One region of the Kocuria sp. 2SI genome, then DNA from elsewhere that is predicted to be linked to it. Evidence: riboswitches for the same ligand, from Rfam matches in the RefSeq annotation. Region 1 holds a riboswitch; each other region holds the start of a gene.
What was found. A riboswitch is a leader RNA that binds a small molecule or an ion and turns the genes downstream of it on or off. The one in region 1 is predicted to bind thiamine pyrophosphate.

Region 1 (3,552 bases):
GACCAACGACATCAACCGCCTGCGCACCCAGTGGGAGCAGATCCAGGAGAAGGCGGCCCAGGGCAAGACGCTTGCGCCGGAGCTGCTGTACGCCGAGCCGGATCTGACCATCAAGACCGTGCGCGACGTCTTCAACGAGGACTTCACCGCCATGCACGTCCAGGGCCAGGAGGCCTGGGACGGCATCGAGGCCTACGTGACCTACGTGGCTCCTGACCTGCTGGACCGCGTCCACCGCTGGGACGGGGACGAGGATCTCTTCGCCCACTACCGGGTGGACGATCAGATCTTCAAGGCACTGGAGCGCAAGGTCATGTTGCCCTCGGGCGGCTCCCTGGTGATCGACCGCACCGAGGCCATGACCGTCGTCGACGTCAACACGGGCAAGTTCACCGGCTCCGGCGGCAATCTCGAGGAGACCGTCACCAAGAACAACCTCGAGGCGGCCGAGGAGATCGTGCGGCAGCTGCGCCTGCGCGATATCGGCGGCATCGTGGTCATCGACTTCATCGACATGGTGCTCGAGGCCAACCGCGACCTCGTGCTGCGGCGCCTGGTCGAGTGCCTGGGTCGCGACCGCACCAAGCACCAGGTCGCCGAGGTCACCTCGCTGGGGCTCGTGCAGATGACCCGCAAGCGCATGGGCACCGGCCTGCTCGAGGTCTTCTCGGAGGACTGCGAGGCCTGCGACGGCCGCGGCGTGGTCGTCCACGATCACCCGCTCAAGGGCCGCAGCTCGGGCTCCTCGGACAACCGGCAGGGTCGCAACGACCGCAAGCGCAGCCGTCGTCTCCCGGGCGCTCAGGACGAGCAGCGTCCGCGCGCCGAGGATCCGGAGCAGGCCAAGCGCGCACAGGCCACCCGAAGCGCCCTGGCCGCGATCGCCTCGGCCAGCGGCCACGACACCGATTCCTCCGCCTCGGCAGGAGAGCGGACGGAGGCAGCCTCTGCGAGCGAGTCCGCCGGGGACCAGGAGTCCCAGGGCCAGCGCACGCAGGAGTCCCAGGACTCCCGCGAGAGCGGCAAGCGTCGTCGCAAGCGCCGCGGCAAGCGCTCGCGCGGCCGCGGTCAGGACGGCCAGGCCCCGCAGGACCAGAACGATCAGGACCGCAGCGACCAGGCCCAGAGCGACCGGCAGGACTCCCCGCAGGCCGATCCGGGGCAGGGCCAGGACACGGGCGCCCAGGCAGAGCGGGGCCGCGGTGAGTCGGACGGCCGCTCCGGGCAGCGCCGGCAGCGCGGTGAGCGATCCTCCGGCCGTGGCGGCCGCGGCCGGTCCGAGGCGCAGTCCGGGGCCCGCTCCGAGGACGAGACCCGCTCCCTGATCGAGGCGCGCATCCGTGCGGCCTCCGGCGAGGCTCCCGAGGCGAGCGCCCCGCGCGAGGACGCGGCGGATCAGTCGGCCCCGGAGAAGGAGGCCGACGGCGAGTCCACGCCGCGAGAGGCATCGGAGCCGAAGCGCCGGGACGCCGCTCAGGGCCCCCAGGGACGACGTGAGCGGCGATCGCGCACGGCGCGAGCCGAGTCGCAGGAGGCGGCCCAGGGTGCTTCCCAGGGCGAGCAGGCGGCTGCCGCTCAGCAGAAGCGTCGCAGCCGCACCGCGGCCGCTGCCCAGGCGGCGCCGGAGCCGGTCCAGGCCCCGGCCGCACCGACGGCCCCGGCCGCTCAGGGCACGGCGACGGTGCGCGATGCGGACGCGGAGCAGGCCGCCCCGGTGCGCCAGCGGGCCCGTCGCTCGCGCCGTGCCGCAGCCCCGGCGGGCACGCCCGAGGTCCCGCAGTCGGCTCCCGCGGCTCCGGGCGCCGCGGCGACCGTGACCGCAGGCACCGCCTCGGTGGTCGCCCAGACCGACGGAGCCTCGCAGGTGACGATCAACGGCGAGGTCATCGAGCTGCCGCAGGGCCACAGCGCCGCCGAGGCGCTGGGCGCCGGCGGCTCGACCGGCTCGCAGCTCGAGTCGCTGGCCAGCACCATGGGCGAGCGCGAGCCCGGTGCCGCCGGACCGCGTCGCCGCCCGCGCCGCTCGCGGCGCGCCAGCGCGCCCGAGGCCGCTCCTCAGACGGGCGCGGAGCAGTCCTCGCCGCAGGACGGTCACGGGCGCACCTGAGCGCAGGGCCGCACCGGCGAGCAGCCGGCCCCGCTGAGCCGCGTGCATGACGGCCGCCTCCCCGAGCGGGGAGGCGGCCGTCATCGTCTCCCAACAGAGCAGCCGGATCACGTGTAGACTGAGCAGGCACGACACGGGGTGCCGCCCGAGCAGGCGGCTGAGAGCACACCCGTCGAACCTGAACTAGTTCGCACTAGCGGAGGGATTGTCGCCTTGATGCACAGTCACACCCAGAGTCCATCGCAGTCCGCCCACCAGCCCGTCTCGGAGCGGATGGCCCGGCTGCTCGAGCAGCTGCGCAGCACTCGCCCCCTGGTGCAGTGCCTGACCAACACGGTGGTCTCCAACTTCACCGCCAACGCCCTGCTGGCCCTCGGCGCTGCTCCGGCCATGACGGACATCCAGGGGGAGGCAGGGCCGTTCGCCGAGGTCGCCGACGGCATGCTGATCAACCTGGGCACCCCGGATCCCGAGCAGCGCGGCGCCATGCGCGAGGCCGCTGCCGCGCGACAGGCCTCAGGCCGCCCCTGGGTGCTGGACCCGGTGGCGATCGGCTCGCTGCCGATCCGCACTGCCCTTGCCGCCGAGCTGCTCGAGTCCCGTCCGGCGGTGATCCGCGGCAACCCCTCGGAGGTCCTGGCTCTGACCGGAGGGGCCGGGGGCCGCGGCGTCGACACGACGGATGTCCCGGAGGCCGCGGTGCAGGCCGCTCGGCAGCTCGTGTCGACCGGTTGCGCCGATGCCGTGGCCATCTCCGGGCCCGTCGATCTGATCGTCTCCGCGTCGGGGACGCTGCGAGTGCCGCACGGTCACGGGCTGCTGACCCAGGTGGTGGGCGGAGGGTGCGCCCTGGGCTCCGTGATCGCGGCCTTCGCTGCCGTCGCGCAGGACCCCGCCGAGGCCGCTGCGGCCGGGAGCCTGGTCTGGGGGCTGGCGGCCGAGGACGCCGCCGATCGCTGCCAGGGCCCGGGGTCCTTCGCCGTGCATCTGCTCGACGCCCTGGCCGGGCTGCGCCCCGAGGACGTCGCCGAGCGCTGCCGTGTCGAGGCAGCCGATGCCTCGAACGCCGCGGACGGTGCCGCCGCCGGGGCGGGTCGGGCCGAGGAGGCCGGGCGATGAGCCCCCGATTCGACCCCGCCGCACTGTCGCTCTACCACGTCACCGACCCCCAGCTCAGCCGGACTCGCAGCGTCCCCGAGGTCGCGCGGCTGGCTGTCGAGGGCGGGGCGAGCATGATCCAGGTCCGGGCCAAGGATGCCTCCGGACGCGAGCTGCTCGAGCTGCTCGAGGCCGTCGTGTCGGCCGTAGACGGCGCGGCCCCGGTGGTCGTGGACGATCGCGTGGAGTGCCACCTGGCCGCACGCGCCCGGGGGGTCGCATGCGACGGCGTCCACATCGGCCAGTCGGATCTGCCCCCGGAGGACGCCCGGCGCCTGTGCGGACCG
Region 2 (3,552 bases), on a different contig from region 1:
GTGGATACCGTTCAGTTCGCGCTGGATGGGCGTGCGTACGAGATCGAACTCACCCCTGACGAGCACACGCAGCTGCAGGAGGCGCTGAAGGTCTACATCGCGAAAAGTCGGAAGGCTTCTGCGGCGGCACCGGCAGCGGGCGCGAAGAAGAGCGGAGGCGGTGCTCAGCGGAAGAAAGAGCTGGCCGCGATGCGGAAGTTCCTGGACCTCCGTGGCTATGACGTTCCGAAGCGCGGACGGATCAAAGCCGAATGGGAGCAGGAATGGGTCAACGCCGGGAAGCCGGGACTGGACTGATCTTAAATCCCGTGGTCTGTCGAGGGCCCGCGTTGTTCTGAGGAGCGACGCGGGCTTTCTTCTGCTTCATCACTCCGGTGAGTGAATCGCATTGTGGGTTTTGTCCGGACAACCGACGACGGATTCGCTCAGTTGAGCGCGAGGAAGAGGCCTCGAACCATTCCACGTCGTGAGTGTCGCGTCCCGCCGAATGGAGGCACTGTCGCCGGAGCGAGCTGCGACTGTGCGTGGCTGGAGTCGTGACTACCGAAGGGCTGCGCGGAGGCGGCGGGCGGCGGCTTCCGGGTCGTCGGCCTGGGTGATCGCCCGGACGACGACGATCCGCTGTGCGCCGGCGTCCAGGACTTGGCGCAGACGCTGCTCGTCGATCCCGCCGATCGCGAACCACGGCTTCGCGGGGTCCTCGTTGGTGACGCGGTCTGCATCGTTGTTCTCCGCATGTGCGACGTCTTCGACGAAGCTCAGTCCGGTGGCCTTACGGCCCGGCTTCGTGGGGGTCTCCCAGATCGGCCCGGTGCAGAAGTAGTCGACGTCCGGGTCGAGCCGTGCCGCCTGGGCCTGCTCGACCGTGTGCGTCGACCGGCCGATGGCGACCTCGTCGCCCAGCAGCTTGCGGGCCTGTGCGGGGGTGAGGTCCTGCTGGCCCACATGGAAGACATCGGTGCCGATGAGGGAGGCGACGTCCGCGCGGTCGTTGACCGCGAAGAGCTTCCCGTGCGCGCGAGCCGCACGAGCGAGGATCTCCAGTGCTGCGAGTTCATCGGCGGTGCCGATCGACTTGTCGCGCAACTGGATGATGTCGACGCCGCCGGCGTACGCGGCGTGGAGGAAGCTCTCCAGATCCCCGGGGCCGGTGCGGGCATCCGTGCACAGGTAGAGGCGAGCAGTGGCGATGCGCGCGGCCCTGGCCTGCGCGCCCTCCCCAGCGGGGGCGTCTGTATGATGGCTCACGATCCACGAGTGTAGTCACGACGATGCACGCACTCGTGGAGATCGCGAACTCTGCGGGAGCCCTACGGGGCTGAGAGGGCCCCAGCGCCGACCGTCGAACCTGATGCGGATCATGCCGCCGAAGGGAAGGATGAGAGCAGTGGAACAGTCGCACCCGGATGCGCACGACTGCGATGTCGTCATCGTGGGTGCCGGCGTCATCGGCCTCTCCACGGCCTGGCGTCTGCGTGAGCGCGGACTGTCCGTCTCGATCGTCGACCCGGACCCGGGAGGAGCGGCCTCCCGTGCCGCGGCGGGGATGATCGCCCCGGCCAGTGAGGTCCAGTACCAGCAGCACGCGCTGTACCCGCTCATGCGCAAGGCCGCGGACGACTACCCGGACTTCATCGCCGGAATCGAGGCGGCCTCGGGCCACGACGTGGGCTACCGCAGGACGGAGACCCTCGTGTGCGCCGGCACCCCAGCGGACCGGCAGGGCCTGGCCGAGCTCCGCGAGCACCAGATCGCGCACGGGATGGAGGTCGACGCGCTCACGGTCCGTGAGGCGCGCGCACTGGAGCCGGCACTGTCTCCCCGGCTGGCGGGAGCGTTCCGTGCGGTGGGCGACCACCAGGTCGACCCGCGCAGGCTGGTGGCGGGTCTGATTGCGGCATTGTCGTCGCGGGAGCATCGCGCGCACGCCACGCTCGTCACGCAGGCGGCTGTCCGGCTGTGTGGCGACGGCGGGGGGAGTCGAGCTGGCGGTCGGCAGCCGGATCGCCTCGAGGCACACGATCCTCGCGACCGGCCTGCGCAGCGACCTCTTCTCCGGCCTGCCCGCCTCCCCGGCGGCCGTGCTGCGACCGGTGCATGGCGACATCCTCCGCGCGCGGCTGCCGGAGGGCTCCGCGCCGCTCCTCGAGCGCACGATCCGCGGCGTCGTGAACGGAGTGCCGATCTACCTGGTGCCGCGGGCCGACGGCGAGATCGTCATCGGAGCGACCTCGCGCGAGGACGACCTTGCGGGCGCGAGTGCGGGCGGTGTGTACCGACTGCTCCGCGATGCCCAGACGCTCGTCCCTGCGGTCTGCGACCTGGAACTGGTCGAGGTCATGGCCCGTGCTCGGCCGGGCACCCCGGATGACGTGCCGCTGCTGGGGCGACTGCGCGACGGCGACGGCGCGGGCGTGCCCGGCCTCATCCTCGCGACCGGTGGCTTCCGGCACGGGGTGCTCCTCGCACCGCTGCTGGCGGATGCGGCCGCGGCGCTCGTGACCGGGGACTCTCCGGGCACCGACCTCGCAGGCGTTCTGCGCGCCACCGACCCGTACCGCTTCCACACGACAGATTGACACCATGGACACCGCTCAGGAAGGACCTTCCGTGCCCACCCTCACCGTCAACGGGGCCGCGCATCCGATCGAGGATGACGCCTCACTCCTGGACCTCGTCGCCCAGACGATCGACCGACCGCTCACGGCGGACGGCACACCGGCGGACGGCGGGCGCCTGGGCGTCGCCGTCGCCCTCGACTCCGCCGTCGTGCCGCGCAGCCGCTGGCAGGGCACGCGCCTGGTCGACGGCCAGACCGTCGAGATCATCACCGCGATGCAGGGAGGCTGACGACAGTGACGATTGCGACTCAGACGACGGCGGACATCCCCACGGACACCGGGGACTCGCTCACCATCGACGGTGTCGAGCTCACCTCGCGCCTCATCACGGGCACCGGCGGGATCACCTCGCTGAGCGTCCTCGAGGAGGCGCTGCTGGCCTCCGGCACAGAGCTCACCACCGTCGCGATGCGGCGGTACTCGAAGCAGGCCGGCGACTCGCTCTTCGCCCTGCTGGAGCGCAATGACATCCGCATCCTGCCGAACACGGCCGGCTGCTACACCGCGCGCGACGCGCTGCTCACTGCTGAGCTGGGCCGCGAAGCCCTGGAGACGGACTGGGTGAAGCTCGAGGTCATCGCCGACGAGGAGACGCTCCTTCCCGATGCCGTCGAACTCATCGATGCGACGGAACGCCTGGTGGCGGAGGGCTTCAAGGTGTTCGCCTACACCTCCGACGACCCCGTGGTCGCGCAGCGTCTCGAGGAGGTGGGCGCCACCGCGGTCATGCCGCTGGGTGCCCCGATCGGCACCGGGCTGGGCATCCTCAATCCGCACAACATCGAGCTCATCGCCTCCCGCGCGCAGGTGCCGGTGATCCTCGATGCGGGGATCGGGACAGCCTCGGATGCGGCGCTCGCGATGGAGCTGGGCTGCGATGCCGTTCTCCTGGCCAGCGCGGTGACGCGCGCGCAGAACCCGGTCCTCATGG
Region 3 (3,552 bases), on a different contig from region 1:
GTGACCGAAGCGGATAAGCGGCTGTGGCAGCACGCCCGCACGCTGCTCGAGATCCGCAGCCGCGCACAGGGCAATCGGCTGCCGAATCACCTGCTGGAGGAGTCCGGCGAGTCGACGACGTCCGCCTGAGGCCACGCGGCGCCGGGAGGCTCAGCGCCGCGGCACGACCAGCCGCACGGTCCCGGAGACCAAGCTCTCGAGCGGTCCAGGCCCCTCCCCGCCGGTCCGCCACAGCGCGGCGAGCCCCAGCAGCAGGAGCACATGCAGCACGTACAGGTCGGTGAGCTCGGACAGGATCACGTGCAGCGTGTACATGCTCAGCGGCATGGAGCCGGCCGCGAGCACGGGCATCAGAAGGCGGGTGCGCTCCCCTATCGCCAGGCAGATCAGAACGCACACGGCGATGACCGCCGCCGCGATGCCCGAGGTGAAGACCAGGTCGAAGGTCGTCGACGAGTGCGGACCGACCGTGACCAGCCACCACCACGTGGTCGTGGGCGTGGTCCCGTGGCTGCCGATGGTCTGCGCGGCATACGGCGAGCCCCAGGCCAGCGGCGGCAGACCGGAGCCGGCGCGCTCGAGCGCCTCGTGCCCGCCTGCGGACAGCAGCAGCTGCGAGCTCACCCAGGCCGCAGCGGCCAGCAGGGCGCCGACGGCCCCTGCCCAGGCGGCCGTGGCGGCGCTGCGCCAGTCGAGCCGGGCCAGGAGCAGCCCCACGAGGAGGTAGCCCATCCACTGCAGCACCGGGTAGTAGCCGGTGAGCAGCACGCCGATGACCAGCTCACCCGGCTGAGCCAGGTGGGAGAGCTCGGGCGCTTCGACGGCGCGCTGGAGGCCGAGCCCGTCGCGGATCAGGTGGGAGGCCACCGGGGAAGCGACCAGCCAGAGCACGGTCGTGGCCGCCAGCCATCGGGCCGGAAGCCGCAGGACCAGCGGGGCGAGCAGGAACAGCACCCCGTAGTTCACCAGGACCACCGCGATCGAGCTCGACAGCGATCCCAGCACGAGTCCGAGGATCGCGATCAGCACGCCGCGCACCGCCAGTGAGGCAGCCGCCTCGCGCCAGCGCCCATAGCGCCGCGTGGACAGCTCGACCGAGAACCCGGCCAGCACCGCGAACAGCGCGGCCGCCTTGCCCGCGATCAGCCCGACGGGCTGCGGATCACCGGCCGCATCCACCAGGTCCATCGTGTGGGTGGCCATCATCCCGAGCAGGGCGACGGCCCGCGCCAGATCGATGCCGAGCATGCGCGAGCACGTGTCCGGGCGCGTCGGGAGGCTCGAGAGCTCGGAGGCAGTGAGGGACACGCCCTCACTGTGCCTCACATGCTCGGGCCTCGGCCACGCGAACCCGTCGCGCCGCTAGAATCGACGGTGCGGCGCGCAGGTCGTGGGACCTGCACCGCTGAATGACCCCACACGGGAGCCCGGGCACGGGCTGAGAGGAAGCTGACGCGGCTTCGACCGTCGAACCTGCTCCGGTTCATACCGGCGAAGGAAGTGAGAGCTCGATGCCTTCTGCACCCCTGTCCGCCCCCGCGACCGCATCCTCCGACGGGCGCCCTCCCGCACCGACCCGCCGCGCGATCCGCGGTGGGATCATGGGCAACTACGTCGACCAGTTCGACATCTTCCTGCCCGTGATCGCCCTGGCTCCGGTGTCGGCGCAGCTGTTCGGCGATCACGACATCGTGCGCAATGCCGGCCTGATCTTCGTGGCCACCCTGCTGGGCCGCCCGCTCGGGGCCATGATCTTCGGCCCGATCGCCGACCGCGCGGGCCGGGTGCTCATCACCCAGGTCGCCCTCGCCGGCATCTGCCTCACGACCCTGCTGATCGCCCTGGTCCCCGGGCACGAGGTGCTCGGGGCGGGCACGTTCCTGACGGTGCTGGCGCTGCGCCTGCTGGGTGGGATCTTTCTGGGCGGGGAGTACACGTCGGCGATCCCGCTGGCCATGGAGTGGGCGCGCCCGCGCTCACGCGGTCGTCTCAGCGGGATGATCATGGCGATGTCGCCGCTGGCCAACGCCAGCATCGCCGCCGTCACCTCCCTCCTGCTGCTGCTCCTGGACGACAGCCAGTACGCCGCCTGGGGCTGGCGGCTGCCGTTCCTGCTCGGCGCCGCCCTGGCCGCTGCCATGCTGATCTACTACCGCCTCATGGTCGAGGAGGCTCCGCAGCGCCGGCGCCCGGCCCGTTCAGCGCACCCGCTGGCGCAGCTCGTCAGGGGCAGCAGCCGCCGGTCGCTGCGGCAGGTCCTCGTGCTGATGACCGGGCTGTGGCTGCTCACCTACATGGCAGTGCCCACCCTGACCGCCCAGCTCTCGCGCATGCCCCAGCTCGAGCCGCAGACCGTCTCCCTCGTCATGCTGGGCGCGACGGCCGTGTCCGCGCTGGCCATGGCCGGGGCGGGGGCGCTGTCCAGTCGGATCGGGCGGCGCCGGTTCTTCGTGGGCTTCGGGCTGTTCTGCGCAGCGGTCTCCCCCGTCATCCTCCTGGCGCTGCTGTCCGGGGCCCTCGGAGCCGGCATCGGCACGGTGCTGCTGCTGGCAACCGCGCTGCAGGTCACGACGGTGACCGGCTACGGGCCGGTGGGCGCCTATCTGACGGAGCGCTTCCCCGACGAGATCCGGGCCAGCGGATACGGGGTGGCCTACAGCATCTCGATCGTGCTGCCCGCGCTCTACCCCTACTACCTGCCGCCGCTGCAGCAGCTGCTCGGGCCGCACGCGGCGATCGCCGCGGTGCTCGCGGTGGGCGGGCTCCTGGTGGCCCTCGGCGGGCTGCTCGGCCCCGAGCCGGATCGGTCGGGTCCGCTGCCCGACTGATCGGCAGATCGCGGCTCACAGGCAACTGCCAGCCGCCTGAGGCCCTCGGCGGCGGGGCCGTGAGCGGGACAGGCGCATCATGTACGCCGTGATCGCACCGCCCTCCCGCGCCGCCGCCTGGCTGCTGGCCGGATCCCCCTCCGCCTCCTACGGCGCCCCGCATCGCCGACCCGATCGTGACGAGAAGACCCATCCCTGGTGGAAGGTCATGTGCCTGTCCGGCGTGGACTACTTCTCCACCCTGGGCTATCAGCCCGGCATCGCGATCCTGGCTGCCGGGCTGATCTCCCCGCTGGCCACCCTGGTGCTGGTGGCCGTAACACTCTTCGGCGCGCTGCCGGTCTACCGGTGGGTGGCGGTGGCCTCCCCGCACGGCGCCGGCTCCATCCGGATGCTCGAGACGCTGCTGCCGCGCTGGAGTGGCAAGGTGCTGGTCCTGTGCCTGCTCGGCTTCGCGATCACGGACTTCGTCATCACCATGACCCTGTCCTCGGCCGATGCCGCCGTGCACATCGTCGAGAATCCGCACGTGCCAGCCGAGGCGCATCACTGGCAGTTCTGGGTGACCGTCGGGCTGCTCCTACTGCTGGGCGCGGTGTTCATGGCCGGGTTCTCGGAGGCCATCAGCGTGGCCGTCGTCCTGGTCCCCGTGTATCTGAGCCTCAACGCCGTGGTGCTGGCGGTGGGCTGGTGGCAGATCGCCCGCTCGCAGGAGATCGGATTC
Region 4 (3,552 bases), on a different contig from region 1:
TGCCCACCGACAGGCGGCGCTTCTGCCCGCCGGAGAGCGTGAACGGGTTGGCCTCGGCCAGCTCCGTCAGCCGCAGCCGATCGAGCAGCTCGTCCACGCGCCCGGCGATCTCCTCCTCCGGGACCCCGGCCCGGCGCGGGCCGACCGCGAGCTCCTCGCGCACCGTGCCGGTGAGGAACTGGTGCTCCGGCTCCTGGAAGACCGTGCCGATCCGCTCCACGAGCTCGGGACCGGACCACACCGAAGGATCGTTCGGGATCCCGTCGGCCAGAGCGTCGGCGGCGCGCACCGCACCGGAGGCGGGCACGAGCAGCCCGGCCAGGCTCAGCGCCAGCGTGGACTTGCCGGCTCCGTTGGGACCGGTCAGGGCCACGGCCGACCCGGCGCGCAGCTGGAGGTCGACCGGCAGGGCTGCGGGGGCTCCGGCCATCGAGTCCTCCGGAGCGGGCCGCCCCGAGCGCACGCGCCGTCGGCGCCTGGACAGCCGGCGCTGCGAGGGCTGCTCGCGCGAGACCTCCAGGGCCCCGGCACTCAGCAGCAGGCCGCCTGCCAAGGCCTCCGGCAGCAGCGGCTCGACCTGCGCCCCGGGAGTCCACACACCGGCTCGGCGCAGCTGCTCGGCGTAGGTTCCGTGGGCGTCGAGCAGCTGCGTCGGAGATCCGTCGGCCACCACGCCGCGCGGACCGAGGACCACCACGCGATCCACGAGATCGGCCCACACCTCGGTGCGGTGCTCGACCACCACCAGGGTGGCCCCGGTGTCCTCGACGACCGCCTCGACGGCCCGGCGCACCGTGGCCACGCCCTCGGGGTCCAGGTTGGCGGTGGGCTCGTCGAGCAGCAGCAGCCGCGGGCGCATGGCGGTGATCCCGGCCAGCCCCAGGCGCTGCTGCTGACCGCCGGACAGGGCGGAGGTGTCCCGGTCCGTGGAGATCTCGAGCCCCACGGAGTCCAGGGCGCGGTCCACGCGCGGGCCGATCTCGGCCGCCGGCACCGCGAGGTTCTCAGGCCCGAAGGCGACGTCGTCACCGGCCCGCGCCAGCAGGATCGAAGACTCCGGATCTTGCTGCAGCAGCCCCGTGACCGCGTCCCGCTGCGCCGCCGGGCGCCCGTCCACCAGCAGCTGCCCGCGGGGGCCGCTGCCCGCGCCGTCGTCGGTCTCGTCCTCGGTCTGGGGCAGCACCCCCGCCAGGGCGTGCAGCAGGGTGGACTTGCCCGACCCACTCGCCCCGAGCAGCAGGATCCGCTGACCGGCGGGGATCTGCAGGTCGAGGCCCTGCAGCGCGGGCTCGCCGCGGCCGTCGGGCTGCCAGCCGAAGCCGCGGGCCGTCACGCTCGCCCCAGCGGTGCGGACAGCCTCCGTCATCGCCCGGAGGCCAGGCCCGACAGGACACCGGTGGCACGCAGCGCGCGCACGAGCAGCCACATGGCAAGCCCGGCGATCACCGCGCCAGAGGCCGTGCCCAGCACGACGTAGACCGCCTGGTGAGCCCCCGGCCACTCGTAGTAGTAGAGGAGGCACTCGCTCAGCGTCCCGAGGGCGCCGGCCAGCGCCCCGGAGGCGATCGCCACAGCCGGTCCGAAGCGGCGGTAGCCGAAGGCCAGGAAGACGACCTCCGCCGCAGCGCCCTGGATCAGGCCGGAGATCACGACTGTGGCGCCGAACGTGGTGCCCAGCAGCCCCTGGAAGGAGGCGGCCAGCAGCTCGCAGGCCAGGGCCGCTCCCGGACGGCGGATGATCAGCGCGCCCAGCGGTCCGGCCAGCAGCCACCCGCCCACCAGCAGCCCGCCTGCCGGCGGGTAGCCGACGGTCAGCGCCTCGGAGACCGGGTAGACCAGCGACGACCAAGCCCAGAACAGGACACCGCTGGCGGCGGCCAGCACCGCGAGGACCACGAGGTCGAGCACGCGCCACCGCAGGCGGGAGCGGGAGCCGCGCTGCGGGGAGCGGGCGGCGCCATCCGGGCGCGGGTGGGGACCGCTCTGCGAGCGCGGATCGAGGCCGGGATCGGCGCTGCTGCGATCGGGGCTCAGCGGGTCGGTGCTGCGATGCTGCGTCATGGTGCTCCTCCTGGGGCATCGGGGGCGCCATGGCGTCCCGCTGATCAGGAGGGGAAGGATGCGTGCCGCGCTCGACGGCGGGGCCGGAAGGCGCCGATGCCGCTGCGCGACAGCACCCTCGAGATGCTCGACTCCCTTCGCCGGTGCTAACCGGAGCAGGTTCGAGGGTCTGCGGCGGACCGCACTCTCAGCGCCGTCGGGCGCTCCCCTGTCGTGTGCCTGAGATCCTACGCGAGACGCGGCCGCGATGCAGGTCGGCCGCTGCCACGCACGGAACGGAGGAAGGCGCCGGGAGCGGATGCTCCCGGCGCCTTCGCCATCGATCAGCAGGCCGCGCGCAGCGGCCAGCCCGGACCGGTCGAGATCAGCCGCGGCCCTTGGCCTTCTCCTGCGCCTTGAGCTCGGCCTTCTCGCGCTGCTCGGCGACCTGGCGGTTGACCAGGGTCCGCACGACCGTGGTCAGCACACCGCTGACCACGGCGAACAGGACGATGTCGAGCCAGCGGTCCTCACGGGGGTCGTCGCCCTTGGACGGGACCTGGCGGCCGGTGACCTTCTTCCACGTGGCGTCGAGGCCCTTTGTGGCGGCCTGCACGCCCAGCACGGACGCGCCGGTGCCGATGAGTCCCATGATCTTGGGGTTCATGTCATCTCCTACCCCGAGTGAGCCACTCGGGAGATCGCGGAACCGGCGCCTCAGCCGGCGCCGGAGGTTCGGTGCTCACCCTAGCGCGCTCGGCGAGCCGTTGCGGATCACGACGGGCGGTCCGCGCCGCCCTGCGACTCGGCGGTGTCGGCCTCGTCCAGGGCTGCGGCCAGGTCATCGGCGATCAGCGTCTCATCGAGCACGTGCTTGGTCCGATAGCTCGAGCGCCCCACCATGTGCGCCGAGACCGGCGCCGTGAGCAGCATCAGGGCCCAGCCCAGCAGGGCCAGCGGCAGCAGCGTCCACTCGCGGGAGTGGATCACCACGGCCAGCAGCATGCACAGCAGACCGAGCACCTGCGGCTTGGTGGCCGCGTGCATCCGCGACAGGACGTCCGGCAGCCGGATCAGGCCGAGGCCGGCCGTCAGGGACATGAGGCAGCCCACGAGCAGCAGCACGCCCACGACGATGTCGAGCACGAGGTCCATGGGATCCATCAGCGGTGTCCCTCCTTCTCGGACGGGGCGGGCTTCTGCATCGGGGCGGGCCGGTGATCCTGCTCGGCCCGCTCGCCCTCGACCGGCTCCTTGGTGGCGCCCTCATCGGTCTGGCCCGTCTTCCGTGGCCGCGTGGGCTGGACGAACCGCGCCACAGACACCGAGCCGATGAAGCCCAGCAGCGAGACGGTCACGATGACCATCATGTAGTCGGAGTGATCGCTCCAGACCATCTCCAGGGCGATCGCGGCGACCACCACGGAGAGCAGGACGTCGCTGGAGAGCACGCGGTCCAGCAGCGAGGGTCCCTTCACCAGTCGGTACAGCACGCCGGCGGCCCCACCGGCG

Region 2: another riboswitch for thiamine pyrophosphate. It lies ahead of FFS25_RS13965 (FAD-dependent oxidoreductase); the one in region 1 lies ahead of thiM (hydroxyethylthiazole kinase).
Region 3: another riboswitch for thiamine pyrophosphate. It lies ahead of FFS25_RS00180 (MFS transporter); the one in region 1 lies ahead of thiM (hydroxyethylthiazole kinase).
Region 4: another riboswitch for thiamine pyrophosphate. It lies ahead of FFS25_RS02835 (ECF transporter S component); the one in region 1 lies ahead of thiM (hydroxyethylthiazole kinase).

What each region holds. Positions count from the first base shown of each region.
Region 1 is NZ_SCNB01000012.1:16,466-20,017, forward strand. It holds gene FFS25_RS08315 (Rne/Rng family ribonuclease) at 1-2,107, shown strand, start outside; TPP riboswitch at 2,232-2,330, shown strand; gene thiM (hydroxyethylthiazole kinase) at 2,324-3,226, shown strand; gene thiE (thiamine phosphate synthase) at 3,223-3,552, shown strand, end outside.
Region 2 is NZ_SCNB01000034.1:251-3,802, forward strand. It holds gene FFS25_RS12730 (Lsr2 dimerization domain-containing protein) at 1-297, shown strand, start outside; gene thiE (thiamine phosphate synthase) at 541-1,248, opposite strand; TPP riboswitch at 1,292-1,392, shown strand; partial or broken gene FFS25_RS13965 (FAD-dependent oxidoreductase) at 1,379-1,894, shown strand; gene FFS25_RS13970 (FAD-dependent oxidoreductase) at 1,962-2,579, shown strand; gene thiS (sulfur carrier protein ThiS) at 2,611-2,850, shown strand; gene FFS25_RS12750 (thiazole synthase) at 2,847-3,552, shown strand, end outside.
Region 3 is NZ_SCNB01000001.1:39,808-43,359, forward strand. It holds gene FFS25_RS00170 (acyl-CoA thioesterase) at 1-129, shown strand, start outside; gene FFS25_RS00175 (heparan-alpha-glucosaminide N-acetyltransferase domain-containing protein) at 151-1,308, opposite strand; TPP riboswitch at 1,410-1,517, shown strand; gene FFS25_RS00180 (MFS transporter) at 1,512-2,828, shown strand; gene FFS25_RS00185 (APC family permease) at 2,908-3,552, shown strand, end outside.
Region 4 is NZ_SCNB01000003.1:127,258-130,809, forward strand. It holds gene FFS25_RS02830 (ATP-binding cassette domain-containing protein) at 1-1,366, opposite strand, end outside; gene FFS25_RS02835 (ECF transporter S component) at 1,363-2,061, opposite strand; TPP riboswitch at 2,177-2,281, opposite strand; gene FFS25_RS02840 (DUF4235 domain-containing protein) at 2,426-2,707, opposite strand; gene mnhG (monovalent cation/H(+) antiporter subunit G) at 2,815-3,204, opposite strand; gene FFS25_RS13990 (MrpF/PhaF family protein) at 3,204-3,552, opposite strand, start outside.